2 regions of the Lysinibacillus sp. FSL K6-0232 genome follow, and region 2 is predicted to be linked to the other one. Evidence: predicted binding sites of a transcription regulator. Region 2 holds the regulator's gene; the other holds the start of a gene.
What was found. The regulator CtsR, encoded in region 2, represses protease genes until heat stress. The targets are predictions, from matches to a motif close to ATGGTCAATAAAGGTCAAACA.

Region 1 (15,962 bases), 790 kb from region 2:
GGGAAAAGGAGTAGTACAATGACTGAAAAAAGACGATATGCAAAAATAGAGCGGACAACGAATGAAACACAAATTGCAGTAGCGATTGATTTAGATGGTGAAGGTAAGGCTGAGATTCAAACAGGAGTAGGTTTTATGGATCATATGCTTGATTTATTTATCAAGCATGGTCTATTTAATGGCACAATACAGGCGACTGGTGATACTTATATTGATGATCATCATACAACAGAGGATATTGGAATTGTGCTAGGGCAGGCGATTCGTGAAGCACTTGGCGATAAAAAGGGTATTAAACGTTACGGAACAGCGTTTGTGCCGATGGATGATGCACTGGCACAGGTTGTTGTCGATTGCTCAAACCGTCCACATTTAGAATATCGTGTACCAGAGCTAACGGAAAAGGTAGGTACTTTTGATACGGAGTTAGTGCATGAGTTTTTATGGAAATTTGCGTTAGAGGCACGTATGAATGTCCATGTAATTGTCCCATATGGGCATAATACACACCATATTATTGAAGCAATTTTTAAGGCGTTGGCGCGTGCTATTGATGATGCGGTGACAATCGACCCTCGTGTTAAAGGAGTGCCATCAACGAAGGGGCTGTTAACATAGCATGGACAACGCGCGACTCAAAATCGTGTTCTGTCTAGTACCATCAATGAAAGGATTGTTAACATGAAAATAGGTGTGATTGATTATGGTATGGGCAATTTATTTAGTGTGGAGCAGGCATTGAAACGACAAGGCTGTGAGGTTATTGTCACGGCTGATGAAAGCGTGTTGGATACAGCAGATGCTCTTCTATTGCCAGGGGTTGGTGCATTTCCTGATGCTCGCAAGCGTTTAGCAGAAACAAAATTAGATTATTACTTACAAAAAGCACAACGTGAGAATCGTCCTTTGCTGGGGATTTGCTTAGGGATGCAATTATTGTTTGAGGAAAGTAATGAAGTAACGCCAACAAAGGGGCTAGGCTTTTTTAAAGGGCGTATACAACAGTTTAGTGGTATGAATGAGGAAGGACAAGCATACCGAGTGCCACATATGGGCTGGAATGAGCTAATAATTTCAAACCATCCTGTATGGCTGCAGCAGGAAGCACCAGCTAAGCATGTTTATTTTGTTCATTCCTTTTATGCCACAGATATTGAGGAGGCGGAGCTTGTTGCTTATGCTGATTACTATGGTATAAGAGTGCCAGGCATTGTCGCAAATGGCTCTGTCACTGGCATGCAGTTTCATCCTGAAAAATCGGGTGCGCTAGGTGTTTATTTATTAGAGCAATGGCTGAAAGGTGTGAAGGCATGCTAACAAAACGTATTATTCCATGTCTTGATGTAAAGGAAGGTCGCGTTGTTAAAGGAATACAATTTGTTTCACTACGCGATGCAGGTGATCCAGTTGAACTGGCGAAGTTTTATGATGAGCAAGGTGCAGATGAGCTTGTATTTTTAGATATTTCTGCCTCACATGAAGGGCGGGAAACGATGGTGGATGTCGTTCGGCAAACGGCTGCCACGCTTGCAATTCCTTTTACGGTTGGCGGTGGTATTCGTACATTGGATGATATGAAGCGTATTTTACGTGCAGGAGCGGATAAAGTTTCAGTCAATACATCTGCGTTGGAGCGCCCCGCTCTTATTCAAGAGGGTGCTGACTTCTTTGGCGCACAATGTATTGTTGTAGCAATTGATGCACGTTATAGTGAAGAGGATGGCACGTGGATGGTTTATACACACGGTGGACGTAATAAAACAACTTGGTCAGCTATTGAGTGGGCGAAAGAGGCTGTACGCTTAGGAGCTGGCGAGATTTTATTAACAAGTATGAATCAGGATGGCGAAAAATCAGGCTTTGATTTAGCTTTAACAAAGGCGGTCAGAGAGGCTGTCACAGTACCAGTAATTGCTAGTGGTGGAGCGGGACATGCCGAACATTTTTACGAAGTATTAGCAGAAGGTGTAGATGCAGATGCAGCACTTGCAGCATCTATTTTCCATTATAAAGAAACGAGCGTAGCGCAAGTAAAAGAATACTTACGTGAAAAAGGAGTGGCAGTAAGATGATTGACATGATTCAATTCGATGAAAAAGGTCTTGTGACAGCGGTTGTGCAAGATGCCAATACAAAAGAAGTGCTGACAGTGGCTTATATGAATAAGGAGTCACTCGCTAAAACAATTGAATCAGGGGAAACTTGGTTTTATTCTCGCTCACGACAAGAGCTTTGGCATAAAGGAGCAACAAGTGGTCATACACAAAAAGTTGTGTCGATCAAAGCAGATTGTGATCAAGATGCATTAGTGGTGGAGGTTTTACCGAACGGACCAGCTTGTCATAATGGTACAATTTCTTGCTTTACTGAGGTAATTCAGCAAAATGAAAAAGTTGGCTCTGTGGACATCCTTTCTAAACTTGTCCGTGTTATCGAAAAGCGAGAGCAGGAAATGCCTGAAGGGGCGTATACTACATATTTATTTGATAAAGGTATCGATAAAATTTGTAAAAAGGTTGGAGAAGAAGCGACAGAGGTTGTGATTGGTGCTAAAAATCGTGATGCAGAGGAAGTTAAATGGGAGGCTGCAGATTTAATTTATCATCTGCTAGTATTACTGCAAGAGCAAAAAGTAAGTATTTATGATGTTCTATATGTGTTGGAAAAACGTCACGAGGAGAAATAACAGCATATTATTAATTGTATGGTATAATAAGTGTTACTGTGTCAAGGAACGTGAAATACGTTCCTTATTTCTTGTTTCGGAGGAAATATATTGGAAAAGAAACGTCAAAATGAGAAGCAATCGAATATAGTGTCGTTTATTCCAACAGGCGACTATTATTATAAAAAATCAATTCAGGCAATGAATAGTGGACAAATGAATAAAGCCTATAAATATTTACAGCGTGCTGTAGATTTAAGCCCTGATGATTCTATGATTATTTTACAACTAGCCATCGTTGAATTAGAAGGTCAACGTTTTGAAGAAGCGTATGATCTGCTTCGTCGTGCCTATCAGCTTGACCCAGATAATCCAGAAATTATTTTTTATATGGCAGAGGTATCGGGCTGTATAGGGATGATGCATGATGCTAAAAATTTTGCAGAACGCTATTTGCAATTAGAGCCTGAGGGTGCTTATGCAGATGAAGCAGCAGAAATATTAGAGTTTGTTGCTTTTGAGCAGGATGAATTTGAGGTGCCAGAAGGATCTGGCGAGGATTTATATCGTCAGGAGCAGGCTCGTCGCTGCATGGAAAAGGGGAATTTTCCAGAAGCTATTCAGATTTTAGAAGATTTAATTGAAGATCGACCAGCGTTTTGGTCTGCGTATAATAACCTAGCGCTTGCGTATTTTTATGTTGGAGAAGAAGAGCAGGCAAAGGCTCTCTTGCATACAGTGCTACGTGAAAATAAAGGAAATTTACATGCGCTTTGTAATTTAACAGTCATTGCATACTATGAAAAAAACGAGGAGGATTTACAAGAGTTATTAAATATTCTTGTTAAAATTCAGCCCTATACATGGGAGCATCGTTATAAACTAGGTGCGACATTGGCGTTAATCGGGCAATATGAATTAGCCTTTAAATGGCTGCGTAGTATGCAGAAGCGAGGCTATGCAGGTGATGCAGGGTTTTATTTCTGGCTATCACATGCAGGTTATTTTTCAGGGCATAAGGAAATTTCCAAAAGCGCATGGGAGCAACTGCTGGAGTTAGATCCAGATAAAGAAGGATTTGAGCCTTGGCGTCAGCAGGAAAATGAATTGGCGCTTGATGCATTAGAGCATAATCGTGATTTTATCGTTGAAAAGTTAGAAAGCAACTATACAAGTGAGCGCATTTTTGGCTTGTTTTTATTAAAGGATACAGCGTATAAGCAAGAAATTATTGCGCATCCTAAATGGATAAATGTGGAGCAATTAGGTACGTTTGAAAAGTTGTTTTTAGCCTATGCACTTGGTCATGAGTTTGATAAAAAAAATAAAGTAGAAGCGAGCTTTTTACGGGCTGTTCATGTGCCAGAAATTTTATTAGAGCAGTATGGTAAGCTCTCCTCACTAATTGTACCAATGTTTCAAATGTGGTTTGTGCTATGTGAGCAAGCTCTAGGGCAAAATTATCGCTTTACAAATCCAGCAGCGATTGCGGGTGCAAATGATTATTTATTTAAAACTTCGCACATGCTGAAAGTCACAAAGAAGGAAATTGCTCAGCAATATGGTATAGCGGTGTCCACATTAACAAAATATATTGATGAAATTTTAATGTTTTTACCAAATAGTCATGATGAGCAAGTGTGAGCAACTTAGTTGAATAACTTTATACTTTCACATACGATGAACATACGGACGCTATAATAAGTTTCCTTTGGTAATATTGCCAGAGGCCTTATCTTCATCTTCTGAATGAAGATAAAAAGTATTATGTTTAGGGGGAAGTATTGATGTCAGAAGAAAAAATTTATGATGTGATTATTATTGGAGCAGGTCCTGCTGGGATGACTGCTGCTGTTTATACATCACGTGCTAATTTAGCAACATTAATGATTGAACGAGGAATTCCTGGTGGGCAAATGGCTAATACAGAGGAAGTAGAAAACTACCCAGGCTTTGATACAATTTTAGGTCCTGAGCTGTCAACAAAGATGTTTGAGCATGCAAAGAAATTTGGGGCAGAATATGCTTATGGTGATGTAACGGAAATCATCGATGGCGAAGAATATAAAACAATCAAATCAGGTGCAAAAGAATATAAAACACGTGCCATTATTATTACAACAGGTGCAGAGTATAAAAAAATGGGTGTGCCTGGTGAAAAAGAGCTTGGTGGTCGTGGTGTCAGCTATTGTGCTGTATGTGATGGTGCATTCTTTAAACAGAAAAATCTTGTTGTCGTAGGTGGCGGCGATTCAGCTGTAGAGGAGGGTGTTTATTTAACACGCTTTGCTGAGAAAGTAACAATTGTTCACCGTCGTGATAAATTACGCGCACAAAAGATTCTACAAGACCGTGCCTTTGCTAACGATAAAATTGATTTTATTTGGAATGCCACTGTCAAAGAAATTAATGAAGCAGATGGCAAAGTTGGTAGTGTTACATTACAATCGACAATCGATGGCAGTGAATCAGAATTTGCTACAGATGGTGTCTTTGTCTATATTGGTATGTTACCATTAACAAAGCCATTTGAATCTTTAGGCATTTTAAATGAAGCAGGCTATATTGTGACAAATGATACGATGGAAACAAACATTCCAGGTATCTTTGCAGCTGGAGATGTACGTGAAAAATCGTTGCGTCAAATTGTCACAGCGACAGGTGATGGTAGTATTGCCGCACAGGCTGCACAACATTATATTGAAGAATTATTAGAGAAAATCAATGCGTAAGCTTGCTATTTTAACGAAAAACCAGTAGTTTTAATGTGGTTTTAATATTGCTGTAACTTGAATGACATATAAAAGGTGTATGATAAGAATTGTAATTAGCAATCCCCCTTTTATTTTGTTTTAGTAGGTTGTTTCCGCCTCAAGTAGGTGAAAGCAGCCTACTTTTTTTGTGGAAAGGGTTTGTAGCTGAAAAGTTGTAAATGAGGACAAATCTTACGAGGTCTTGTTATAATGGAGAGTAGAATGCAAAAGTGATTAGAGGTGTGCCTATGCAAAGAATTGCAAATTTAATTGCCGTAAAAGACGGTAAAGTATTATTACTTCAAAAACCAAGACGAGGCTGGTACGTGGCGCCTGGTGGGAAAATGGAAAGTGGCGAGTCCATCTATGAGGCCGCTATACGTGAGTTTCAAGAGGAAACAAATGTCACACCATTACATGTGCATTTAAAGGGTGTTTATACAATGGTGATTAAAGAAAATAATGATGTAGTGGACGAATGGATGCTTTACACATTTGTTGCAAAAGATGTGGAAGGAACACCACTTGAAGAAACGCGAGAAGGCAAGCTTGCATGGCACCCAATAGAGGATTTAGCGCATTTGCCAATGGCTGAAGGAGATCGAACGAATTTACAATTTGCTGTTTCACAATCAGGTATTCAGTATGGTACGTTTGACTATACAACGAATTTTGAATTACTTCATCAGAAAATACAAATATCAAAGGAACAATAAAGGAGTTGCATAGCAGTGGTGGTTGAAGGCCAACAAAGTACACATGAATTGGTTATTATTACAGGAATGTCTGGAGCTGGAAAAACGGTAGCGATTCAAAGCTTTGAGGATTTAGGGTATTACTGTATCGATAATTTACCACCAGCATTACTCACAACTTTTTTAACCTTGCTAAGGGATTCGGGAAAAAATAGCACACGTATTGCCGCTGTAATGGATATGCGCGGAGGAGATTTTTTTGATTCTCTTATTGGTGCATTAGACCATATACTAAAAGAAGGCGATATTATGGTTCGGATTTTATTTTTAGATGCAGATGATGCAACACTAGTTAGACGCTATAAGGAAACAAGACGTGCCCACCCATTAGCAGTCAGCGGCTTACCATTGAATGGCATTAAACAAGAGCGTGCCCTTCTAGCTGAAATAAAGGGACGTGCTAATTTTGTTTATAATACATCCCAAATGAAGCCTAAGGAATTGCGTGAAAAAATTGTAAAAGAATTTGCTAGTGAGGCAGATACAATTTTTTCTGTTAATGTGATGTCCTTTGGATTTAAGCATGGTATGCCGATTGATGCTGACTTAGTATTTGATGTGCGTTTTCTTAAAAATCCTTACTATGTGGAAGAGCTACGCTCAAAAACAGGCTTACAAACAGAAGTATCCTCGTATGTTTTGGCATTAGATGATACGCAAATATTAATACAAAAATTAACCGATTTATTTGATTTTATGATTCCGCTTTATCGACAAGAAGGAAAATCCCAGCTTGTTATTGCTTTTGGTTGTACTGGCGGGCAGCATCGTTCAGTAACATTAGCAGAATTTTTTGGGGCATATTTAGCAAGCAAAGAAAATACGGTTATCACGCATCGTGATATTCATCGTAGAAAGGATTGAGTGCATGGGGAAAAAGCAAACAAAGCTTGTCGTGATAGGTGGAGGCACAGGTCTTTCCACGCTACTTCGCGGGCTAAAGCACCATCCATTTGATATTACTGCGATTGTGACGGTTGCAGATAATGGGGGGTCATCAGGGCGTTTACGGGATGATTATGACATTCCGCCCCCTGGTGATGTTCGCAATGTGATTGCTGCATTATCCGATGTTGAACCACTTGTCGAGCAAATGTTTCAATATCGCTTTTCAGCATCAGAAGATTTACGTGGACATTCATTAGGGAATCTTATGTTAACAGCATTAACGGATATTACAGGTGATTTTAACCATGCTATTAGTGAGATGAGCAAGGTATTAAAAGTTCATGGGCGCGTTATACCAGCAGCGAATAAAAAGATAAATTTACATGCAGTGTTAGAGGACGGTTCTATTATTGAAGGAGAATCTAAAGTTCCGACAGCAACCAAACGCATTGACCGCGTTTTTTTAGTGCCTGAAAATGTGCAACCGTTACCAGAGGCAATTCGGGCTATTCAACGTGCGGATTATATTTTAATTGGCCCCGGAAGCCTGTATACAAGCATTATTCCCAATCTCCTTGTAAAGGAAATTGGAGAGGCTGTTGTGAGAGCCAAAGGCAGAAAAATATATGTTTGTAATTTAATGACGCAAAAAGGTGAAACAATTTCTTATACAGCAGGTGATCATGTGAAGGCTATCTATAAACATGTTGGCAGTGCCTTTATCGATTCCATTTTAGTGAATAATGAAGAGCTTCCTAATCCTGTAAAGGAATTATATAAAGAGGAAAGAGCAGAGCCAGTGACATTTGATGTGGCAAAGCTTGAAAGTATGGGATTAGAGGTTATTAAACGTGATATTGCTACAATCCGCTCAGATGGAACGGTTCGACATAATGCAACGAATGTTGCAGAATGGCTGATCGACTATGCTGATATTTATAATGATAAAATAAGAGGAACGTTATAGCATCATAATGCACATATTGTATATGGTAAGATACACATATACATAGAAATCATGATTGAAAGGGGGGCGTGATATGTCTTTTGCTTCTGAAACAAAAAAAGAGTTAACCCAAGTAGAAGCGGATAATCATTGTATGAAAGCGGAAGTATCTGCCCTAATTCGTATGAATGGTTCATTATCCTTTGCGAATAAACAACTAAGCTTAGACGTGCAAACTGAAAATGCTGCAATTGCGAGAAGACTATATACAATTATGAAAAAGCTATACCCATACAATGTAGAATTACTTGTTCGTAAAAAAATGCGACTGAAAAAAAATAACGTATATATTTGCCGCGTAAGAGAAGGTGCACGTGAGCTGTTAATCGATTTAGCAATCATCTCAGACGACTTTCAATTTAATCATACGATCTCTAGAAAACTTATTAAAAAAAGCGGTCAAAAGAGAGCGTATTTAAGAGGCGCATTTTTAGCAGGCGGCTCTGTTAATAATCCAGAAACATCAGCCTATCATTTAGAAATTTATTCTTTATATAAAGAACATGGTGAGGCATTAATGGATTTAATGAATGAATTTGACCTGAATGCTAAAACGATTGAACGTAAAAAGGGCTTTGTCACATATTTAAAAGAAGCGGAAAAAATTTCAGATTTCCTAAATATTGTAGGTGCACATCAAGCAATGATGAAATTTGAAGATGTGCGTATATTGCGGGATATGCGTAATAGTGTCAATCGCATTGTCAACTGCGAAACAGCCAATTTGAATAAAACAATTGGTGCTGCATTACGTCAAGTAGAGAATATTCGATTTATTGAAAATTCAATTGGTCTTGACCAACTACCAGAGAAGCTGCGAGAAATAGCGCGCCTTCGTGTGGAATATCAAGATGTGACATTAAAAGAGCTTGGTGAAATGGTATCAAGTGGAACTGTTAGTAAATCAGGCGTGAACCATCGCTTAAGAAAAATTGATGAGATTGCTGATGCATTACGACGTGGCGAAAAAATAGGTGGTTAAATTTCTATACTTTTTAGGTATGAATGTCATGCGTAATCGTTTATTGTTCTTTTGCTAGTAAGTAAGGTAAGATAAAATTAATCGACGAACGGTAGTGAAAGGGAGTTTTAAGAATGATTGAAAGAACAGTCCAAGTCAAATTAAAATTAGGACTACAAGCAAGGCAAGCAGCGCTATTTGTGCAGGAAGCAAATCGTTTTAGCGCTGATATCTTTTTAGAAAAAGATGAGAAAAAAGTAAATGCCAAATCCATTATGGGTGTTATGAGTTTAGCAGTTGCTAAAGGAGCTGAGGTAACGTTAAGTAGCGAAGGCAACGATGCCGAGCAAGCGGTTTCAGCATTAGCAGCAATTATTGAAAATGAAGACTGAAAATTGTTATTTCATTTGAATAGAAAAGGCATCACAGAACAACTCTGCGATGCCTTTTTATGTTTATTTATTGTTACTGTGCATAATATGATCAATTAAGCCGTATTCTTTTGCACGTTCAGCTGTCATAAAGTTATCACGGTCTGTATCACGTGCAATAACCTCAAGAGGTTGACCAGTGCGTTCAGATAAAATACCATTTAATTTTTCACGTAAGAATAAAATACGCTTTGCAGCAATTTCAATTTCTGTCGCTTGCCCTTGAGCGCCACCTAGTGGTTGGTGAATCATTACTTCAGCATTTGGCAATGCAAAGCGTTTACCAGGCTCACCAGCAGCAAGTAAGAAAGCACCCATAGATGCAGCCATACCAATACAAATTGTTTGTACCTGTGGCTTAATTAGCTGCATTGTATCATAAATTGCCATACCAGCTGTAATTGATCCACCTGGTGAGTTAATATAAAGAGAAATATCTTTATCTGGGTCTTCCGCTTGTAGGAAAAGAAGCTGTGCGACAATAGAGTTCGCAACGTTGTCATCAATAGCGCTTCCTAAAAGAATAATGCGGTCTTTTAGTAGTCGTGAATAAATGTCATAGGCACGTTCACCACGGCTTGTTTGTTCAATAACTGTAGGAATTAAATTCATGTTAAATCCTCCTTAAAAAACTAAATTCGAATACCCTTGCTGAAAATTTCCATTGTTATTTCAGCTGTATCCCTATCATACACATTATAGTCAGGGAAGGTCAAATATTAACCCTGCTTAATTTAATAAAAAAATAAATTGTTTTTGCATTCTATGGTTGAATTATAGGTTAGACGTTTGTATAATAGTTAAGGTCATAAGTTTAAAGTACGTTACACTATTTTGCAGGTATGCTTCAAAAATGAGGGTTATCTACATCATGCTTTTCGAAAGCCTAGATAGAGTGTGTACTTTTTTTTTGTGTCTTTTGCCCTCGTGGTGTAATGGATAACACGCAAGATTCCGGTTCTTGCACTGGGGGTTCGATTCCCTCCGAGGGCGCCATTTTACTGATTATTGATATACTGTTATAACTCAATCTCCTAATAAGTAGTTTAGCAGCCTGCTTAGTGGAGATGGAGAGGGAAAATATCGGGAATATTGCTCTAGTTGGCATTATTCCCCTATTTCTTCCTTTCAAACCTTCAAAAAAGCAACAACTCCAAATTATTTTTTAGTGAACATACTGTACGTGAAGACTAGTAATAGTCGAAAAAAAGAATCCTTTCTGAGGGGATTCTTTTTTTTGCCATAAATTCGAAAAGCTAAAACAGTCCATGGCGATAAGAGGTCGCCATGGACTGTTTTTTAATGAAGTGGATTAGATGTTGTTGTATGGGCATTCAGCATAATTTGCATATCTTGCTGAGAATATTGTGGCACTTGATAGTAGCCATGTTTATTTTGATAAATAGACAATTCGTAGCCCATTTCAATACAGTTAGGGATACTATCCGCAACAACACGACGTACAACAGGATTTGTTGTTTCCAGAGCAGCCGTTGTCATACATTTTGCCGCTCCTTTTTGCGCACCTAGTAAGAAGCCAGAAATCATTTCATCATTGATTTCATTGGCATTTTGCATTGGCTTTTTCGGTTGGCCAGCCGTCATACCATATTTGAAATCATTTCCTGTTTCCATTTGGTAGCGCCCTGTAGGAACAGTTGGATCATGACCTGTACTAAAAGCTTCAACAATTGTGTTATACATGCCTAATGTAAAATTGTATTGGCGATCTAAAATGCTTAATAATTCAGGGTCTTTTACATGTGGACGCAAAATAATTGCTTGGTTCATACCAGCCATAACTTCACCAATGGTTTCATGCATGTCCATCATTTCATGGCCGCCATGATTTAGGCTTTGCTGCTGATTAAAATTGTTTTGATTGGATGATTCATTATAAAACGATTGTGACAAAAGAAACGCCTCCTAGATGTTATTTTGTTGCAGTATTTAGTATGTCAACTTCCGTTCATTTCATACGGTATAAGTACCAATTCGTTGGAATTGTTTTTATGGAGAAAAAGGGAATTATCATAAAATGCTATCAATTATTGACAGTGATATAAAGGTTATGATAGTTTATGTATATATCGACATTCGATATAACGTAAACTGATATAAGGAGGAGTTATGTTGAAAAAAAGATTTCTATCTGCATCATTGGCGATTATTTTAACAACGTCTGCTGTAGTTCCTGCAACAATGCAAGAGGTGCGTGCTACTAATGACACGCAAAGTGTAGCTATTGCGCAAGAGGAGCAATTGTCATCACAGGAATTTTTAGACTTAGCTGTAACGGCTTTAACATTCCAGCACGGCTCGGAATCAATGCGTCAACAAATTATGGATAAGTGGGTAAAGGCTGAGGAATTCACAGATTTAGATGTAGCCATTAAACGTGATGAAGCCGCTCGTATTTTAGTAAGAGCTTTAAATAAAGAAGACCAAGAAGCATCACTTACAGCATACTGGGACACAGCGAATAAGCTTGGCTTATGGAATGGTGTATCCGTGGATAATGAATTTATTTCAAAACAGGATGCAAATAAAATTTTAAACAATGCTAAAAATATTAAAAATGCTACAAATAATGAAGGTGTTCCAGAAATCTCTGTGGAAGATTTTATGAAAAATCCTGGTAGCTTTGGCTATGAACTGTCACCTGATGGCAATTATATTACATTTGCTGCTGCATGGGAAAATCGTTCCAATGTATTTGTGAAAAAAATGAATGATGATAGTGAGCCAGTACGTGTGTCCAATTCAACAGATCGCGATATTGCAGGATTCTTCTGGAAGGACGATACATTGCTTTACTTAAAGGATAATGGTGGTGATGAAAACTACCATATTTATTCCACAACCTTTAATGGTGCAAAAGAACAGGATTTAACGCCGTATCCTAACGTAACAGTAGGGATACTAAGTGGACTTCAAGGCGTGAAAGATGAAATTCTTATTATGATGAATAAAGAGGATGCAACTGTTTTTGATGTATATAAGCTAAATATTAAGACGGGTGAAACAACGCATGTTGCTAAAAATCCTGGAAATATTACAAGCTGGTTAGCGGATCGTAATGGAGAAGTGCGTGTTGCTGTAGCCTCTGATGGTGTAGTAGGAACGATTCTTTATCGTGATTCTGAAAAAGATGAATTTAAACCATTTATTGAAATAGAAGCAGGCGATGAAGTCATGCCATTAGCTTTCTCAAAAGATAACCAATTTATTTATGCTATATCTAACAAAGGCAGAGATAAAATAGAGGCTGTGAAGTATGATTTAGAAGGTAATGAAGAAGTAATTATGTCCAATGAAGAGGTTGATGTTGCAGGCATATTATATAATGCTGAGCAAGATAAAGTATTATATGGTGCATATATTACGGATAAGCCTCATTATCAGTTCTTTGATGAAAATTTTGAACAGCTCTTCCGTAAAATTCAAAACAAGCTTGGTGTTCATGAGAGTGAATTAGGTATCAATGATTACAATAAAGAAATGACAAAATTTATTGTAAGTGTTTCAAGTGATACAGTCTATGGAAAGTACTATTACTATGACTCAACAACCGATGAGCTAACAGAGCTAGCAACATTAAGCCCTTGGCTAAATTCTGAGGAATTGGCTGAGATGCATCCGATTTCGTATAAGAGTCGAGATGGCTTAACAATCAATGGCTATTTAACATTGCCGAAAAATAAAGAAGCTAAAGATTTACCATTAATTGTTAATCCACATGGTGGACCATGGGCTCGTGATATGTGGGGCTTTAATCCAGAGGTGCAGCTATTAGCAAATCGTGGCTATGCTGTGCTACAAGTGAATTTCCGTTCTTCAACTGGCTATGGCAAGGAATTCCTACAGGCTGGGAATAAGCAATGGGGTTTAAAAATTCAGGATGATATTACAGATGGCGTACAATGGGTAATTGACCAAGGTATTGCAGACCCTGAGCGTATTGGTATTTATGGTGCATCCTTTGGTGGCTATGCAACATTAGCTGGTATTACGTATACACCAGATTTATATGCCGCAGCAGTGGATTACGTTGGTGTATCGAATATCTTTACACTACTAGATACAATTCCACCATATTGGGAAACAATGCGTAATATGTTTTATGAGCGCGTAGGTCATCCAGAGGAAGATAAGGAATTATTAACAGCAGTATCACCTGTTTTCCATGCGGATCAAATTAAAACGCCATTATTTGTTGCACAAGGCGCAAATGACCCACGTGTGAATAAAGCAGAATCCGATCAAATTGTGGAAGCTTTACGTGCTAGAGGTGTAGATGTAGAGTATATGTTAAAAGATAATGAAGGACATGGCTTTGCAAATGAAGAAAACAGAATTGAATTTTACAATGCCATGGTAAAATTCCTTGATACACATTTAAAATAATTTAAAAACAAGGCATTGCTGTGTCGTTTATTCGCACACAATGCCTTGCCTTTTATAATAGAGGTCGCATATTTTTGTAGCGGCTTTTATTGCGCTCTAATAATGACAGACAATAGGCTAACTCGTTAATCCCCTCTTCAATCAGATGTTCCTCCACTTGAGAAATACTTAAGCGAATAAGATGATCCTGCTGGTAGGCTGGTAAAAACATTCTAGAGGCATCGTCCATCCATATATTTTTTTCATGTAATAAATGGACAACCTGCTTAGCGCTGATATGGTCTGGCAGCATAATCGAAAGATAAAAGCCAGAAGTAGGCTTTGTAAAATGGATATGGTTAGGTAGCAATGCTTCACAAGCTGTCTGTAGGGCATTCATTTTTCTGCTATATAGCTCTTTTATTGTTTTAATATGACTATCAAACATACCGCTTTTTAAATAAATATCTAATGCTCCCTGTGAAAGCACGGAGCTATTAAAGTCGGCACTGAATTTATAGCGTGAAAAATCATGAATCATTAAAGCTGGAAGTACAACTGCACCTACTCGTAAGCCTGGCAAAAATACTTTTGAAAAGCTTTTAATATAAATCACTCGACCAGAAGGATTAAAAGAGAATAATGGGTCTGCTTTCATGTTTGGATCTAAATCACCTAAAAAATCATCCTCCACAATATACACATCATATTTTTCTGCAAGCTCTACAATGCGTTTTTTCTCCTCATTTGTATAACTATGACCAAGCGGATTTTGAAATCTCGGTACAATATAGAAAAATTTTATATCATTGTTGCGAAAAATATATTCAAGCTGCTCTAAATCAATGCCCTCCATTGTTAAATCAATACCAAGCGTAGTAACTTGCTGAAGACGAACGGCTTCAATAAAGCCAAAATAGGTAGGCTGCTCAACGAGTATATTATGTTTGCCGTTTGGAAAGGGCATTGACGCTAATAAATGGAGTGCCTGTTGAGAGCCTGATACAATAAAAAGTCGCTCTGGACTTGTAAAGACCTGTAAGTTTTGCAAATACTTTGCTAATTGAACACGAAGAGCATAAAGCCCTTGTTGATCGTTGTAACTAAATAATTCTTCCTTATAGATGTCAATGGCTTGGTTCATGCAGTGCTGAAATTCTATATATGGCATAATACGTTTATCTGGCCCAGCAGACAAAAAATCAATGATTTGTTGTGGTGCACTTGGCTGTGTAGCCTGATGAACAACATAGTAGCCACTTTTAGGGACAGAAAAAATAATATGCTCCTTTTCTAGCTCATTATAGGCTCGTAGTACTGTATTTTTACTGCACGAAAATTGCTGAGATAATTGTCTTACGGATGGCAGCTTGCTACCTGTAGTAAGTATGCCCTTTGTGAGCTGTGCTTTAATGTCCTTAATAATTTCTAAATATTTAGTCTGCAATACAAGCTCTCTCCTTTATCTGTACCAGGACAGTTGATAGAAAATTCTATTTATTTTCGATATAGCTCCTTTTACTATTGAGTATACCAGGGACAGATGGCATGAAAAATAGGAGGTTTGGAATAATGCAGAAACAAAAAACAGAAAAAGTGGGATTACTGTTAGGGTTATTAGGGGTTATTTGCTTTAGTTTAACTTTGCCAGCAACAAGTGTAGCTGTACCATATTTTGGGGCAACTATCGTAGGCTTAGGAAGAGTTGTCATAGCGGCAATTATTGTGGCGATTGTTTTACTGATAAGAAAGGAAAAGCTACCTACTGCTCGTCAATTTAAAAGCTTATTGCTTGTATCCTTTGGGGCAGTGTTAGGATTTCCATTATTGACCTCGTGGGCAATGATAAGCTTACCGGTTTCTCATGGCGCTGTAGAATTAGCGCTTTTACCTTTGGCAACAGCAGGCTTTGCTATAATAAGAGCAGGAGAGAAGCCTTCCTTAAAGTTTTGGCTTTCAAGTATTGCTGGTGCGATAGCAGTTATCATTTATGCGGTTTATCTTGGGCTAGGGCAATTACATATAGCGGATTTAGCGTTATTAGCAGCAGTGGTAATATTAGGGCTTAGCTATGCAGAGGGCGGGCAATTGGCGAAGGAATTAGGAAGCTGGCAAGT
Region 2 (15,962 bases):
AATACAGCCTACCGCTTTGGTCGTGGTATTGAAGCAGGGCGTGTTTGGACAAACTGTTACCACGCTTATCCTGCACATGCTGCATTTGGCGGTTATAAAATGTCTGGTGTCGGCCGTGAAAACCATAAAATGATGCTAGCTCATTACCAACAAACGAAAAACCTACTTGTTAGCTATAGCGAAAACAAACTTGGCTTCTTCTAATTGATAGGGAGGTGCATAGGTGTGGTTGAACGAGTATTAGCTACAGCAGAAGCACTGGCACTAATCGATTCATTAAAAGAAAAGCATGGTCCTATTATATTTCATCAATCTGGAGGCTGCTGTGATGGCTCATCACCAATGTGTTATCCAGAGGGTGAATTACTATTAGGCGATCAGGATGTATGCCTTGGGGAAATAGGCGGTACGCCCTTCTATATGCATAAAAATCAATATGATTACTGGAAGCATACCCAAATTATTTTAGATGTTGTTGATGGCAGGGGTGGAATGTTTTCATTAGAGGGTGTAGAAGGGAAACGCTTTTTAACAAGATCGAGGGCATTTTCATCAGAGGAGCTACAAGAGCTAGGGTTAATTGAATAAAATATGGGACAGCGGCAGCAAGATATGCCGCTGTTTTTTATTGTATGTACATCTTTAGCTTTTAGAGAAGAGGCTATGTAATGCGATGGTCTTCGGCGAGTTGCGTAAAGATAAAAATAACTGAAAGCGCTCATTTAAAGTCACTGTAAATAATAACTTTTTAGTGGTTTTTGCGATCAACGTAAACATCTCCCTTTTATCCTGTATGAACAGGTTGTAAGACCTTCACTGATTGAAGGTTCACTTTATGCTGTTGATATTCCTTATTAAACCAAATAAATCAGGTAACATATATTAAATTAAGTTTACTTTTTATGTTAATTGTTACAAGAAAGTGAATCTTTCTAGCGTTATGTAACGTAAATTGAGAAAAGGAGTGACCAATAATGGATTACGTGATGATTGAAAATCAATTGACAAATACAGTTGAGAATATATCAAAAGCTGCTGGTTGGACAGTTGATCGCAAGATTATTTTAGCCATTGCTAGTACATTTCTAGCTTCAGGAAAAACATTTGATGCAGATAAGTATAAAGCAGTATTGCAGGAAATGAAGAAGCAGAGCTCATGGATGTCCCCTTTACGAACAACGGTTGGCTATAGCATCGCTGCAAATTTAATGGAGCAGGAGGATGCAGAAAAGGCAGTTAAGGATTTATTAACAAATGTAAATATTTTAAAAGAGGCAAAATTCAGAAGTGGCAATTTTAGCTTTATTGGTGCACAGTTTTTAACGGAGAACGAATATGAGAAAAAGACGCATGCTCAAAAGGCTAGAGCTTTATTTGATGCAATTCGTAAGCATCATCCATTTTTAACATCTTATGAGGACATTCCTTATGCGATTTTATTGAGCAGTCCATCTGACGATATTGAGCTACGCGCAGATACAATGAATCGTTACTATAAAGAATTACGAACATATAGATTTACAACTGGTAATGACCTGCAATGGCTTTCACAAGTTTTAACGCTGCTATCTCCGCAATATGATCATCAGCTAGTAGCAAGCGTTGTAGCGATCCGTGATACATTCAAAAAACAACAGACAAAAGTAAAGACTATGCATTACCCTCTACTTGGATTTTTAGCAATACTTGATCTTAATCAAACACAGCTTCAGGATATTATTGACTTGTACCATGAATTAAAGAGTTTAAAATTATTAAAATGGCATCGTGAGTTCGTGCTCTTTATGGCTGTGCAAATTGCTATTTACGATATAGCAAATGTACAACAATCGTTGTCGATGACAATGATGGCCTCCATAGAATTATTAATTCAGGCACAGCAAGCAGCGATGATGGCAGCAGTTAGTGCAGCCGCCATAGCATCTAATTCTAGTTCTTCATGATAAAATAAAGAAGAACTTGATTATTTGGAGGTGCATGGAAAGATGAAGGAAACAAAACTATGGATAGATGGTCAATGGCAGGCTACGGAGGATAGCTATAAGCTAATATCTCCATATAGTGGAGATGTTGTTGCCCACGTAGCAAAGGCATCCATTCAAGATGTGGAGAGAGCTATCGAAGGTGCACAACGGACATTTCAAACATTTAAAAAGACAACAGCCTATGAGCGTGCCGAAATATTATATAGAGTAGTCGACATTATGCGACAACGCAAAGAGGAGTTTGCAGAGATTTTAGCATTAGAGGCAGGGAAACCTTTAACGGCAGGATTAGCTGAAGTTGAACGTACCATTGCAACATATCAATTTGCGGCAGAAGGTGCTAAGCAAGCGAAAGGTGAAACTGTACCAATGGATGCAGCACCGGGAGCAGGAGATTATATTGGCTGGACAAAGCGAGAGCCATTAGGTGTTATTTCAGCTATTACGCCATTTAATTTTCCATTTAATTTAGTAGCGCATAAATTAGGTCCAGCATTTGCAGTAGGGAATACAGTTGTGTTAAAGCCAGCGACACAAACGCCATTAAGTGCCCTGACAATGGCAGAGATTTTTAAAGAGGCAGGCTTACCAGATGGTGCGTTACAAATAGTGACAGGCAGTGGTGGTGAATTAAGTGATACGCTTATTACACATCCATATGTTAAAAAGGTAACATTTACAGGTAGCGGTAAGGTTGGCTTAGGTATAAAAGAAAAAGTAGGCTTGCGGAAGGTAACATTAGAGCTTGGCTCCAACGCAGCAGTAATTGTTGAACCATCGACACCAATCGATAAAGTTATTAAACGCTGTGTAGGTGGGGCATTTAACTTTGCCGGACAAGTATGTATTTCATTACAGCGCATTTATGTACACGCCTCGATTATTGATGAATTTACAAAAGCGTTTGTAGAAGAAACTAAAAAGCTTGTCGTAGGTGATCCATTCGATAAAAATACGGATGTTAGTGCCATGATCCATCCAAACGAGATTGAACGAATAAAGGGATGGATTGAGGAGGCTCAAGCACAAGGTGCTGTTATGGCAACAGGTGGTGTCTTTACGGAGCGTACTTTAACGCCAACTGTTATGACAAATGTAAAGGCGGATATGAAAATTATTTGTCAGGAAACATTCGCACCAATCGTGTCAATTGTTTCATATGAAACATTAGACGACGCTATTCGACTTGTTAATAACTCAGACCTTGGCTTAAATGCAGGAATTTACACGAATATACTATCAGACGCTCTATACGCAGCAGAGGAGCTACAGGCAGGTGCTGTCATTATTAATGATATTCCAACCTTTAGGGTAGACAATATGCCGTACGGTGGTGTAAAGATGAGTGGTTATGGACGCGAAGGTATTAAATGGGCGATTGAGGAAATGACAGATATGAAATTTGTTACGATGAAAAAGTCGTTCTAAATTTGCATCAGCACTTTTTCTGCGATACGATGACGACAGAATATACATGAAGGGGAGTTACTAGAACTATGACAAACAACGCTGTACCCATGAGCCAATCACGTACGGTTCAATCACGTCTCGTATTACCTCCAGATACAAATTACCACAACTCCATTTTTGGTGGAAGAGTGTTAGCCTATATTGATGAAATTGCTGCTATTACAGCAATGAAGCATGCAAAAGGACAGGTAGTAACAGCTTCAATTGATTCAGTTGACTTTTTATCCGCAGCACATGTAGGAGATATTCTTGAAATAGAAAGTATTGTATCCTCTACTGGACGTTCTTCCATGGAGGTTTATGTGCGCGTTATTTCTCGCAATATAGAAACGGGAGAAGAAAAGCTAACAACAGAATCATTTGTAACGATGGTGGCAGTAGACGAAAAAGGAAAACCAACACCAGTGCCTGCTATTTATCCTGAAACAGATGAGGAGAAGCGCTTATTTGAAACAGGGCCAGCAAGACGCGAGCACCGTAAACAAAAGCGTGCTTTGCCTCATTAAATAGAAAGGGAACTTCACTGACAATAGTGATGTTCCCCTTTTTTTGCTAGATATTTAGTTCATTGACTACATTAATCAGTGAATCAGATGATGAAGAAACAAGTGTAGCCCCTTGTGATAGCTCAGTAATTAAATTAGAAATCGCTGAAATATCCCTCGATGTATTCATATATTGCTGTTGAATACCTGCGACAGCGTCAGCAATATCATTAAACGATTTCGATAAATTTCCTTGGGTAGCAACACTATGTTGAATTTTTTCATCAACATTTAGCACAGAATTCGACATTGTTGTAATATTGCTTTCAGTTTCTTTAATAAGATGCGAAACATTTTGTACGGCATTTTTTGTTTCTTCTGCAAGCTTGCGAACTTCCTCTGCTACAACTGCGAAGCCTTTGCCATGTTCTCCTGCACGAGCCGCTTCAATAGATGCGTTTAAGGCTAATAGATTTGTTTGATCGGCAATGCCTGTGACAAGCCCAACAATTTCAGAAATCTTTTGAGAGGATGTACGCAGCTGGGTCATTGTCACGTCAAGGCTATTAACGCTTTGTAAAATAACTTGTATTAAATTATTTTGTTCTTGCAACTGTTGTTGCCCACGTCTTGACTTTTCCTGTGTATCTGCAACGAAGTTTAAGCCCTGCTTTGTTGCCACTGCAATATCATCTGTTTGAGAGGAAATCACTAATAATGAGGCTGCTGTTTCCTCACTAATCGAGTTCAACTCCTCAGCCGTACTTTGAATAGTTGTGACAAGGGCATGTTTCATTTCATCTGTCGCTTTGCGAATACGCTCTTCTTCTTTTTCATATGCCTCGATAACAAGCTGCTGCTCTAAATTAATAATTTTACTAAAAGCATTAATAGCACGGATTGCATCATGCTTTGAAATATCAAGGTCATTCACAAAATTTGCAAATGTGGTAGTGAGTGATTGGAAGGATGCAATATACCATTTTGATTGCAAGCCAATTCGAACGTGAGCCTCGGCAATAGCTTTTCGTTCATGAATGTAAGCGCTGTTAATATGGCTTTCAAAAATATCACTTAAATGCTTATGAAGTGTAATTTTTAAACGATCAATATGGGATGTTCGATTAATAATATCAAGTAAATCTTGACTTAAACTAATCGCTGCGTAAAATTGCTCCACCATTGTTGGAATCAAGTCTTTTGCTAATGGCTGTAATTGCTTAATAATCGCTAAATCCTCAATTGTTAAATTTAAAAGCTGTAATTGTTTTTGAAGAATTGGATGGTTGGAAACCTCCAATTGTACAGTCCCCTTAAAATTTTCAGGCGTTAAAACAACTGAGTAGCTTGGACTACTATTTTTTGTAAACCAACTCATTATTGATTGCTCCATTCTTAATATCTATAATAATTAAACATCAAATATACTTTTGTCATTTATCAACATATGGTATTAAATCTATTTTACTATTTTTTGTTGGATATTTGGTTATAAATTTGGTTTATTTCTTTATTTTTTTACTTGCCTATTTGTTTATATTGCCAGCAAAGGAAATTTGAATTTAGTATGGGAAACCTGTAAAATACGAACTGTTTATGGTAGTAGAACGGTATATAAAAAAGATTGGAGGAGGTATTTTATGGAGAAAAAGCGTTTTAAATTTGTTATTCCAGTGATGGTTATTGTAGCAATCGGCTCTGTTTATATGCTGCGTAACTATTATGCTGAAGTACCAGACGTTGAGCAATTATTAATTACGATTTGCGCAACATTAGGGTCAGGAGTGCTAGCATACTTTTTATTCCCACAGCAGGGTGAAAATAAAATTGATGACCGTGGTCCATACTAGTGTATTATGAGTCTGCTCGTTAAAACAAAAACGAGCAGACTTTTTAATTTTTAAGGTTTAAATAATTTAAACCAGCCTTTTAGCTTAAAGACAATGAGCATTAAGATTGCGGTAATAATCATAATACCAAGTACAATAAAGTAGCTATATCGCCCATGTAGCTCAGGCATATTATCAAAATTCATGCCATAAACGCCAGCAATAAATGTTAAAGGGATAAAGATTGTTGAAACAATGGTTAGTGTCATCATAATGCCGTTCATGCGACTTGAGCTCATAGCCATATAACTATCACGCATATCCGCAGTCAGCTCTCGATTAGATTCCACCATCTCTGTTAGTTTAAGTAGATGATCGTAGATATCTCCAAAATAAGCTCTCTCAGATTTATCTAGTGAAAATCGATAAGAATTCAATACCCGATATAAAAGGTCACGCATTGGTAAAATAGTACGTCTTAAATCGAGCAAGTCACTGCGGAATTCAAAGACAATCTTCATGGCATTTACATTGCTTTGATATGTAAGCTCGTCTTCAAGTGCATTTAAGTGATCCTCAATTTTATAAACAAGTGGGAAATAACTATCAACGATTTTATCGATTGTTTGATATGTTAAGTAAATTGTTCCACGTTCCCAGTTTTTTGACTGTTGTTCCATCATCTTTTGCACCTTATCGATTTCAGGAGCAGGATTTTTATGGAATGTCACAATGAATTTATTGGAAGTGAAAATATTGACCTCCTCAGCAGCTAATGTTTCTTCATTGAGTCGATGAATAACAAAAAAATGAAAGTCGTCATAAAAGTCAAGCTTTGGACGCTGTAACCGCAGTAAGCAATCTTCAATAGCGAGTGGATGGAAATGAAAGAATGTTTCTAATAATGATTCTTCCTCAATGGTAGGGCAATTAAAATCAACCCAATACCATTCAAACTCTTGTTGTCGGATGACCTCCAGCGGGAAGTCTTTAAGTAATTGTTGTTGTTTTGTAATTCCAATGGTGCGTATCACAGCATTCACCTCAAGTTTTTAACTATGAAATTTTAATGTTCCTCTTTAAAGCATACCCAACCACCAAATAAAGTAGTGGCAAAAAATCTAGAAGGTTTTGTAAAGCCTGCTTGCTGAAGCAATGTTACAATCTCTTCCTCCCTCATAAATGATAGAGCACGGATGGATTTTTCCATCTCTGCTACATCTTTGGCAGATAGCTTTGTATGCTGTAACCAATAGGCACGCCATAAATCAAATTGTAGCTCTGTTTCTACTGTACCTTGTTGTCCATACTTTGAAACAAGAACAAATGGTGCGCCAGGCTTTAAATAACGTGCTACTGCTGTTAATGTAGTTAGCTTTTCTTTATAGTCCTGAATAAAATGAAGGACGAGTACACAGCTAGCTGCATCATACTGCATGGAAGGTAATGTGGTATTGAGTATTGTACCTTGATGGAATGATATTGCATTTGATAAAGATTTCAAACGTTCCTTTGCCACATGAAGCATAGATTCAGATGGATCAATGCCAACAAAGGACCAATGAGGTCTTTGTTCAGCAAGCTGTAAAATTTCGTTGCCGCTTCCTGCTCCTACAATTAATAGCTCAGCTTTTTCAGGTAATGCAGAGTAGTAAAAGGTTTGTATTAAACGAAGCATTGCATCATAGCTTGGGAGTGTACGTCGAATCCCTTTTTCATATTCATTTGCTAATGTGCTGTTAAATTCCATTTTCTATCACTACCTCTCAAAAAAATTTTAAAATTCTTATTTAATATGAAACTATTAAGGGTATAGTTCCGTAGATAGTAGTACATAAAAACATAAATAAAGCATCAAGAAAGGATTGATATATAGTATGGAGAGTAAATGGTCTAAAGTCATCATACACGCAAGTGCATTTTTTGCGCCATGGTTAGTACCGATTATCTTTTTCCTAATTAGCTCAGATGAGGAAGTAAAGGCTATTTCCATTCAGGCATTGTTGTTCCAAATTGTGATGGCTGTGTTACTAACCATTGCTGGTGTATTAAGCTTTGTCTTAATAGGCTTACCGTTTTTAATTATTTTCGGTATTATGGTATTTATTGTACCAATTATCGGTATTGTAAAAGCCTTGTCTGATGAGCCTTGGCGTTATCCAATTGTAGGTCGTTGGGTATAATTTTTATAAGCGCAAGTATATGCTAGTTGCATATGCTTGCGTTTTTTTGATAGCCAAAAAGGGTACATTATATGTACGAATAATTGATCAAGCATATGTAATAGTAGCTAAAATTCTGCATTGTAAAGCGCTTGAGCAGCTTTTTTTATTTTCTATAGGCGAATTAATTGCAATTATTTTCAAGCGTTTTGTATAATATACTCAAAGAAAGTCAAAGATAGTCAAAGTCAGTGAAGTAAGCGAGGTGTATTCCTAAAATGCGTAATATATCAGACATCATAGAAGGTTACTTAAAGCAGGTACTTGAATTAGGTGGGGAAGGGCATATTGAAATAAAGCGTAGTGAAATTGCTGATAAATTTCAATGTGTACCATCACAAATAAATTATGTTATTAACACAAGATTTACTGCTGAGCGGGGTTACCTTGTTGAGAGCAAACGTGGTGGTGGTGGATACATTCGAATTTTACGTGTCCGTGCGAATTCACATATTGATTTGATTGACGATGTTCTTAAGCAAATTGAGGATGGAGCATCGCAAACGATGGCAGAAGATTTAATTTATCGGCTTATTGATGAGCAGGTAATTTCAAAACGAGAAGCGAAATTAATGTTAGCAGCAATTGATCGCTCAACAATTGATTTACATCTTCCGTTAAGAGATAGCATTCGGGCTAAAATCTTACGAGCGATGCTGACAACAATAAAATACGAACAACAAAAATAGTGAGGTGATGGAAATGATATGCGAACATTGTCAACAACGTAATGCAACAGTTACTGTAACACAAGTTCAAAATGGGCAAAAGGTGGAGCACCATTATTGTGACGTCTGCGCCTCACAATTCCATCCATTTCATGCAGAATTTAAACAAGAGCCTATCTCCATTCAACAGCTATTGTCTAACTGGTTTGGCTCACCGACATGGCAGAAGGTGGGGGAAAAGCAGCAGACGCCACCACCACAGCAAACTTGCCCACAATGTGGCTTTACCTATAAGCAATTTTTAAAAGAAGGTAAATTTGGCTGCCCAAGCTGTTATGACGCCTTTAACGAGCATTTACCGAAGCTTTTTAATCGTATACAGGCAGGCCCACAACATATTGGGAAAATGCCCGGCGCACATAGCAATGTATATGTTATTAAAAAGCAAATTGAAGATATTCGAAAACGGATGAAATTAGCCGTAGATGAAGAGCAATTTGAAGAGGCAGCAAAGCTTCGAGATGAAGTGAAGGAGCTTGAGAAGCAACTACAATTTGAAGGTGGTGATGTGTCATGATGATTGAATCGTTTTTAGAGCGTGCGACCCCAACGTGGATGCGTGTTGAGGACGATTATTCAGATATTGTCATTAGCACACGAATTCGCCTTGCTCGAAATTTAGATGGTTATCGCTTCCCACTTGTTTTCTCTGAGAACGAGGCATTACAGGTGGAGCAAGCAGTTACACATGCTATAAGCGATAGCTCAAATCTTCAACATGATTATGCATATTTTGCAATAAAAGATTTAACACCATTGCAACGTCAAATTCTTGTCGAGAAGCATTTAATTAGTCCACAGCTTGCTAAAAAGGAGAAGGTGGGCTCCATTCTTCTCTCTGAAGATGAATCCGTTAGCATTATGGTGAATGAAGAGGACCATTTACGCATCCAGTGTATGACAGCAAGTTTTCAGCTTCAACGTGCCTATGAACAGGCAAATAAAATTGATCGTATTTTAGAAAAATCTTTACCATATGCATTTCGAGATACCTTTGGTTATTTAACAAGCTGTCCAACCAATATTGGTACGGGGCTTCGAGCATCCGTGATGATGCATCTACCTGCGCTTACACTAACTGGGCAGATGAATCAAATTATTAATGCCATGACACGTCTAGGTATGACGGTAAGAGGCATATATGGTGAAGGAAGCGAAAATTTAGGAAATGTTTATCAAGTGTCTAACCAAATTACACTTGGCAAGACAGAAGAGGATATTTTAGCAGATATACAAAGTGTTGCTGAAAAAATTATACAAAAAGAACGGCATGCAAGAGGTAAGTTGATGGAAAAGGCAAACCTTGCCTTAGAGGATCGAGTTTATCGAGCTTTAGGAACACTTACACATGCAAGGATTTTAACAAGTGAGGAGGCAGCAACTTGTCTATCCAATGTCCGTTTAGGTGTAGATTTACAGTTGATTAAAGGGATTTCAGCAACAGCTTTAAATGAATGTGTTGTAAGTATGCAACCAGCATTTTTACAACATTATGCAGGTGAGGCACTACCACCTGCTGAACGCGACCGTGTACGAGCGAAAATGCTGCGAGAAGCACTGTTAGCTCAACAATATACGAATAAGCCTATGAATGGTGGAAAAGGAGAGGATTTATATGATGTTTAATCGTTTTACACAACGCGCGCAAAAAGTATTACAGCTTGCTCAGGAAGAGGCTATTCGTTGGAAGCACGAATCCATTGGGACAGAGCATATTTTATTGGGGCTTATACGTGAAGGCGGCGGTATTGCTGCAAAAGCGTTGGAAGCTATTGATATTAGTCCTCAAAGAATTGAAGCGGGAATTGAAGAATTAGTTGGCAAAGGTAAAGAGGATGTTGGACCGATTGTTCACTATACACCACGCGCTAAAAAGGTTATTGAACTTTCAGTTGATGAATCACGTAAATTAGGTCATTCCTATATTGGGACAGAGCATTTATTATTAGCGCTCATTCGTGAAGGCGAGGGTGTAGCAGCTCGTGTCTTAAATAATGCAGGTGTAGGCTTAAATAAAGCACGTCAGCAAGTATTATTGTTATTAGGCAATAATGATAATGCACAATCTGGACAGCAAGCGACGCAAGCAGCAAATACACCAACATTAGATAGCTTGGCACGTGATTTAACGCAAATTGCACGCGAAGGCTCTTTAGACCCTGTTATTGGCCGAAGCAAGGAAATTACACGCGTAATTGAAGTGCTATCACGCCGTACAAAAAATAACCCTGTATTAATTGGTGAGCCAGGTGTTGGTAAAACAGCTATTGCTGAAGGGCTGGCACAGCAAATTATTAATAATGAAGTGCCAGAAACTTTACGAGATAAACGTGTGATGACATTGGATATGGGGACAGTTGTTGCAGGTACAAAATATCGTGGTGAATTTGAAGACCGCTTGAAAAAAGTGATGGATGAAATTCGCCAGGCTGGCAATATTATTTTATTTATCGATGAATTGCATACATTAATTGGTGCAGGTGGTGCAGAAGGTGCAATAGATGCATCGAATATTTTAAAGCCGTCATTAGCTCGTGGTGAACTGCAATGTATCGGTGCAACAACATTAGATGAATACCGTAAATATATCGAAAAGGATGCCGCATTAGAGCGTCGTTTCCAACCAATCCAAGTGGATGAACCGTCTGTAGAAGAGGCGATTCAAATTATTCAAGGCTTACGTGATCGCTATGAGGCACATCACCGTGTGAAAATTACGGATGAAGCAATTGAAGCGGCAGCTAAAATGAGTGATCGTTATATTTCAGACCGCTTCTTACCAGATAAAGCGATTGACTTAATTGATGAGGCTGGTTCTAAAGTACGCCTACGTTCTTTTGCAGTGCCACCAAATTTAAAAGCGCTTGAAGATAAGCTTGAAAATGTTCGTTCTGAAAAGAATGCAGCCGTATCGGGTCAAGAATTTGAAAAGGCGGCAGCGTTAAGAGATACAGAGCAAAAGCTAAAAGATGAAATTGAAGCAACGCGAAAAAATTGGAAAGAAGAGCAGGGCAAAGCTGAATCACAAGTAACTGTAGATGATGTAGCGGCAGTTGTATCGATGTGGACAGGAATCCCAGTGTCGAAAATTGCCTCTGAGGAATCTTCGAAATTATTAAATCTTGAAGAAGAGTTACACAAACGTGTTGTGGGGCAAGGAGAAGCAGTAGAAGCTATTTCTCGTGCGATTCGCCGTGCAAGAGCGGGCTTAAAAGACCCTAAACGTCCAATTGGCTCATTCATCTTCTTAGGACCAACAGGGGTTGGTAAAACAGAGCTAGCAAGAGCGCTTGCTGAAGTGATGTTTGGTGATGAGGATGCAATGATTCGTGTCGATATGTCTGAATATATGGAGAAGCATTCGACTTCACGCTTAGTTGGTTCACCTCCAGGCTATGTAGGCTTTGATGATGGCGGTCAGCTAACAGAAAAAGTTCGTCGTAAACCATATTCTGTTGTATTGCTAGATGAAATTGAAAAGGCACATCCTGATGTTTTCAATATTCTATTGCAAGTGCTTGAGGATGGACGCTTAACAGATTCAAAGGGGCGTACAGTTGATTTCCGTAATACAGTGGTAATTATGACTTCAAACGTTGGTGCAGATGCATTGAAATATCAAAAGAGCCTTGGCTTCAATGTAGGCGGCACAGATACGAAGCATAAAGATATGAAGGGGACAATGCTGGAAGAGCTGAAAAAGGCATTCCGTCCAGAATTCTTAAACCGTATCGATGAGATGATTGTTTTCCACTCATTAGAAAAAGAGCATTTAAAAGAAATTATTGCAATGATGGGCAAGGCATTAACAAAACGCTTGAAAGAGCAGGATATTTCGTTAGAGCTAACAGATGCAGCGCTTGAAAAAATTGCTGAGGAAGGCTATGACCCTCAATACGGTGCTCGTCCACTACGTCGTGCATTACAAAAACAAGTAGAAGACCGATTATCGGAAGAATTACTGAAAGGTAATGTAGAAAAAGGAGATCATGTTGTTATTGACTATGTGAATAACGAGTTTATTGTTAAGAAAAAAGAAGGGGTTTCTACTTCTAAATAAATTTTCTAAGACAGTGAGGCTTTAAGTGCCAAGCTGTCTTTTTTTCTGTACAATAACTATATAAGAACAAATATTCGAGGTGAACGTAACTTGGCAAAGAAAAAAACAAAATTTGTTTGTTCAGGCTGTGGCTATGAATCTGCTAAATGGATGGGCAGATGTCCAGGCTGTGGAGAATGGAATAAGATGGTGGAAGAAGTTGAGGTTGTTGCAAAAGGGCCACGTGGGGCATTTCAGCATTCCGCTACAGTTACTCAAAAGGCAGTGCCTATTATTCAGGTTGAAGCTACTGAAGAGTCGCGTGTAGCAACGGAGATGGGGGAACTAAATCGTGTCTTAGGTGGAGGAATTGTAGCTGGCTCACTAGTATTAATTGGCGGTGACCCTGGGATTGGGAAGTCTACATTATTACTGCAAGTTTCTGCATTGCTCTCCAATAGGGAGCATCGTGTGCTTTATATTTCTGGAGAGGAATCGATTCGTCAAACAAAATTACGAGCAGAACGTTTAGGAGTAGTTTCTCAAGAGCTTTATATCTATTCTGAAACGAATCTTGAATTTTTACATCAAACGATTGATGAGGTGCAGCCGAAATTTGTTATTGTCGATTCCATACAGACGGTCTTTCATCCAGAGGTGACAAGTGCACCAGGGAGTGTGTCGCAGGTGCGTGAATGTACAGCAGAGCTTATGCGCATAGCCAAAACAAAGGGCATTGCTATCTTTTTAGTGGGACATGTGACAAAGGAGGGGCAAATTGCAGGGCCGCGAATCTTGGAGCATATGGTGGATACAGTGCTGTATTTTGAAGGGGAAAGGCATCATAATCATCGTATTTTACGAAGTCAAAAAAACCGCTTTGGCTCGACCAATGAAATTGCTATATTTGAAATGCTGCAAGGTGGTTTAAAGGAAGTGCTCAACCCTTCTGAGCTATTTTTGCAGGAGCGTTCACAAGGCGCAGCGGGCTCTACGATTGTTGCCTCAATGGAAGGAACGCGACCAATCCTTGTTGAAATTCAATCTCTAGTAACACCTACAAGCTTTAACTATCCTAAGCGTATGGCAACAGGGGTAGACCAGAATCGAGTGCAGCTATTGATGGCAGTGCTTGAAAAGCGTATGGGGCTCATGCTACAAGCCCAAGATGCATATATTAAAGTTGCTGGCGGTGTGAAATTAGATGAGCCTGCTATTGATTTAGCTGTATTAACAAGCATTGTATCTAGCTTTAAGGATCAAGCAGTAAGAGCAACAGATTGTTTTATTGGTGAGGTAGGTTTGACAGGGGAGGTGCGCCGTGTTTCGCGTATTGAACAGCGTGTTATTGAAGCGGCGAAGCTTGGCTTTAAACGAGCCTTTATTCCAGCATCTAATATCGGTGGGTGGGATTTTCCACAGGGCATTGAAATTGTAGGCGTCGAAACGATAAAGGATGCTTTAAATATGTGCTTTAGGGAGCTATAAAGAAATTATGCATGTTGGATATTATTCTAACATGTATTTTCTTTCATTTTTGACCATAAAATCGGAAACTCCAGTAAAGAACTAAGCGTCCTAGAAAATAGTATTGTGAATCTACCTGAAATAGGGCTTGGCAAATTGCATAAAGGTATTTTAATTGTTTAAAAATAATGATAATTTGCTTAGCTTATAAAGGATTTTCTACAACAAACTATGTATAATCTTAAATAACAATAGGAGGTGACAGCTTATGAAAAAATTTGTGCAAATTGCCTTTTTACTGATTGGAGGAGCATTAGGCCTTGTTTTCTTACCGCCATTATACGAATTGCTTCATTTATCATCTAATCCTTGGCTAGATAATCCTTATGTATCAGTAGCATTAGGGGCACTTTTGTTATTTACATTATCATTTGCCTTTTCTGATTATTTCGTGAAGCTCATTGGCTGGATGGAAGAGGTACTATTTAAAGTGCCAATTGGAGATTTATTATTTGGGACACTAGGTTTAATCATTGGATTAATTGTAGCTTATTTTTTAGGCTTTGCTATAGACAGTATACAAATTCCTTTTATTACAGAAATAATACCGCTTATTTTATCATTTGTATTAGGGTATTTAGGCTTCCGCATAGGTTTTAGAAAAAGAGATGAATTGATACAGCTTTTTACATTACGTGGCGCTAATACAAAGAAAAAGGCTATTGAAGAGGCTGAAGTGCCAGAAGTGAAAGGCAGCTATAAACTGCTAGATACAAGCGTTATTATCGATGGTCGCATTGCAGATATTTCGGAAACAGGCTTTATTGAGGGTATTTTAGTTGTGCCTCAGTTTGTATTAACAGAGCTACAGCATATTGCGGATTCGTCTGATACATTAAAGCGCACAAGAGGTCGTCGTGGCTTAGATATTTTAAAAAAATTACAGGATGAACGTAAGACAAAGGTTGAAATTACAGATGAAGATTTTGAGGATGTACAAGAGGTAGATTTAAAGCTAGTACGACTGGCGAAAAAAATGGGCAATGATACACAAATCGTTACAAATGATTTTAACCTTAATAAAGTGTGCGAATTACATCATGTGAAGGTATTAAATATTAATGATTTAGCAAATGCTGTAAAGCCTGTAGTTATTCCTGGTGAGGATATGCAGGTTGTCGTTATTAAAGATGGAAAAGAGCACAATCAAGGCGTTGCTTATTTAGATGATGGAACGATGATTGTTGTGGAGGGTGGACGTAGCTATATTGGACAGGCAATTACAGTAACAGTAACAAGTGTGCTGCAAACATCAGCAGGTCGAATGATATTTGCGAAGCCAAAGGACGATTAGGATGTGAAGGTATGCAATATGAAGTAGTCTTACCTGCAGCTGGCAGCGGCAAGCGTATGGGAGCAGGACAAAATAAATTATTTTTAAAGCTTTTAGAGAAGCCAATTCTTATACACACGCTAGAGGTGTTTCAGCAGGACCCTTGTTGCACAGGTATTTGGTTAGCTGTGAAACCAGAGGAGCGTGCATATATTCAAGCAATGCTACAGCAATATAGTATTACAAAGGTTAAAGGCTTACCTGATGGAGGTGCGGAGCGACAGCATTCCGTGCATTCCTGTATGAAGGAGATGGAGCAGGTTGATATTGTGCTTGTCCATGATGCAGCACGCCCTTTTATTACACATAATATTATTGCCAATCTTGTTCAAAGCGCACACATA

Region 1: a site for CtsR is predicted at 10,158-10,178, ahead of clpP (ATP-dependent Clp endopeptidase proteolytic subunit ClpP). Genes of this name have one in related genera too.

The regions. Positions count from the first base shown of each region.
Region 1 covers NZ_JBBOYW010000001.1:3,206,121-3,222,082, reverse strand. Annotated here, with positions in the region: gene hisD (histidinol dehydrogenase) at 1-14, shown strand, start outside; gene hisB (imidazoleglycerol-phosphate dehydratase HisB) at 19-618, shown strand; gene hisH (imidazole glycerol phosphate synthase subunit HisH) at 682-1,317, shown strand; gene hisF (imidazole glycerol phosphate synthase subunit HisF) at 1,311-2,072, shown strand; gene hisIE (bifunctional phosphoribosyl-AMP cyclohydrolase/phosphoribosyl-ATP diphosphatase HisIE) at 2,069-2,686, shown strand; gene MHB42_RS15760 (tetratricopeptide repeat protein) at 2,777-4,309, shown strand; gene trxB (thioredoxin-disulfide reductase) at 4,453-5,397, shown strand; gene MHB42_RS15750 (NUDIX hydrolase) at 5,667-6,134, shown strand; gene rapZ (RNase adapter RapZ) at 6,150-7,037, shown strand; gene MHB42_RS15740 (gluconeogenesis factor YvcK family protein) at 7,042-8,028, shown strand; gene whiA (DNA-binding protein WhiA) at 8,102-9,049, shown strand; gene MHB42_RS15730 (HPr family phosphocarrier protein) at 9,163-9,420, shown strand; gene clpP (ATP-dependent Clp endopeptidase proteolytic subunit ClpP) at 9,484-10,071, opposite strand; tRNA gene MHB42_RS15720 (tRNA-Arg) at 10,381-10,455, shown strand; gene MHB42_RS15715 (spore coat protein) at 10,759-11,373, opposite strand; gene MHB42_RS15710 (S9 family peptidase) at 11,593-13,866, shown strand; gene MHB42_RS15705 (aminotransferase-like domain-containing protein) at 13,919-15,292, opposite strand; gene MHB42_RS15700 (DMT family transporter) at 15,418-15,962, shown strand, end outside.
Region 2 covers NZ_JBBOYW010000001.1:3,993,682-4,009,643, reverse strand. Annotated here, with positions in the region: gene adh (aldehyde dehydrogenase) at 1-204, shown strand, start outside; gene MHB42_RS19855 (DUF779 domain-containing protein) at 226-588, shown strand; gene MHB42_RS19850 (DUF4003 family protein) at 975-1,943, shown strand; gene MHB42_RS19845 (aldehyde dehydrogenase family protein) at 1,986-3,413, shown strand; gene MHB42_RS19840 (acyl-CoA thioesterase) at 3,482-3,961, shown strand; gene MHB42_RS19835 (globin-coupled sensor protein) at 4,008-5,318, opposite strand; gene MHB42_RS19830 (hypothetical protein) at 5,581-5,790, shown strand; gene corA (magnesium/cobalt transporter CorA) at 5,841-6,803, opposite strand; gene MHB42_RS19820 (class I SAM-dependent methyltransferase) at 6,836-7,519, opposite strand; gene MHB42_RS19815 (DUF4870 domain-containing protein) at 7,647-7,952, shown strand; gene MHB42_RS19810 (CtsR family transcriptional regulator) at 8,210-8,680, shown strand; gene MHB42_RS19805 (UvrB/UvrC motif-containing protein) at 8,694-9,236, shown strand; gene MHB42_RS19800 (protein arginine kinase) at 9,233-10,345, shown strand; gene MHB42_RS19795 (ATP-dependent Clp protease ATP-binding subunit) at 10,335-12,779, shown strand; gene radA (DNA repair protein RadA) at 12,870-14,246, shown strand; gene MHB42_RS19785 (PIN/TRAM domain-containing protein) at 14,494-15,579, shown strand; gene ispD (2-C-methyl-D-erythritol 4-phosphate cytidylyltransferase) at 15,591-15,962, shown strand, end outside.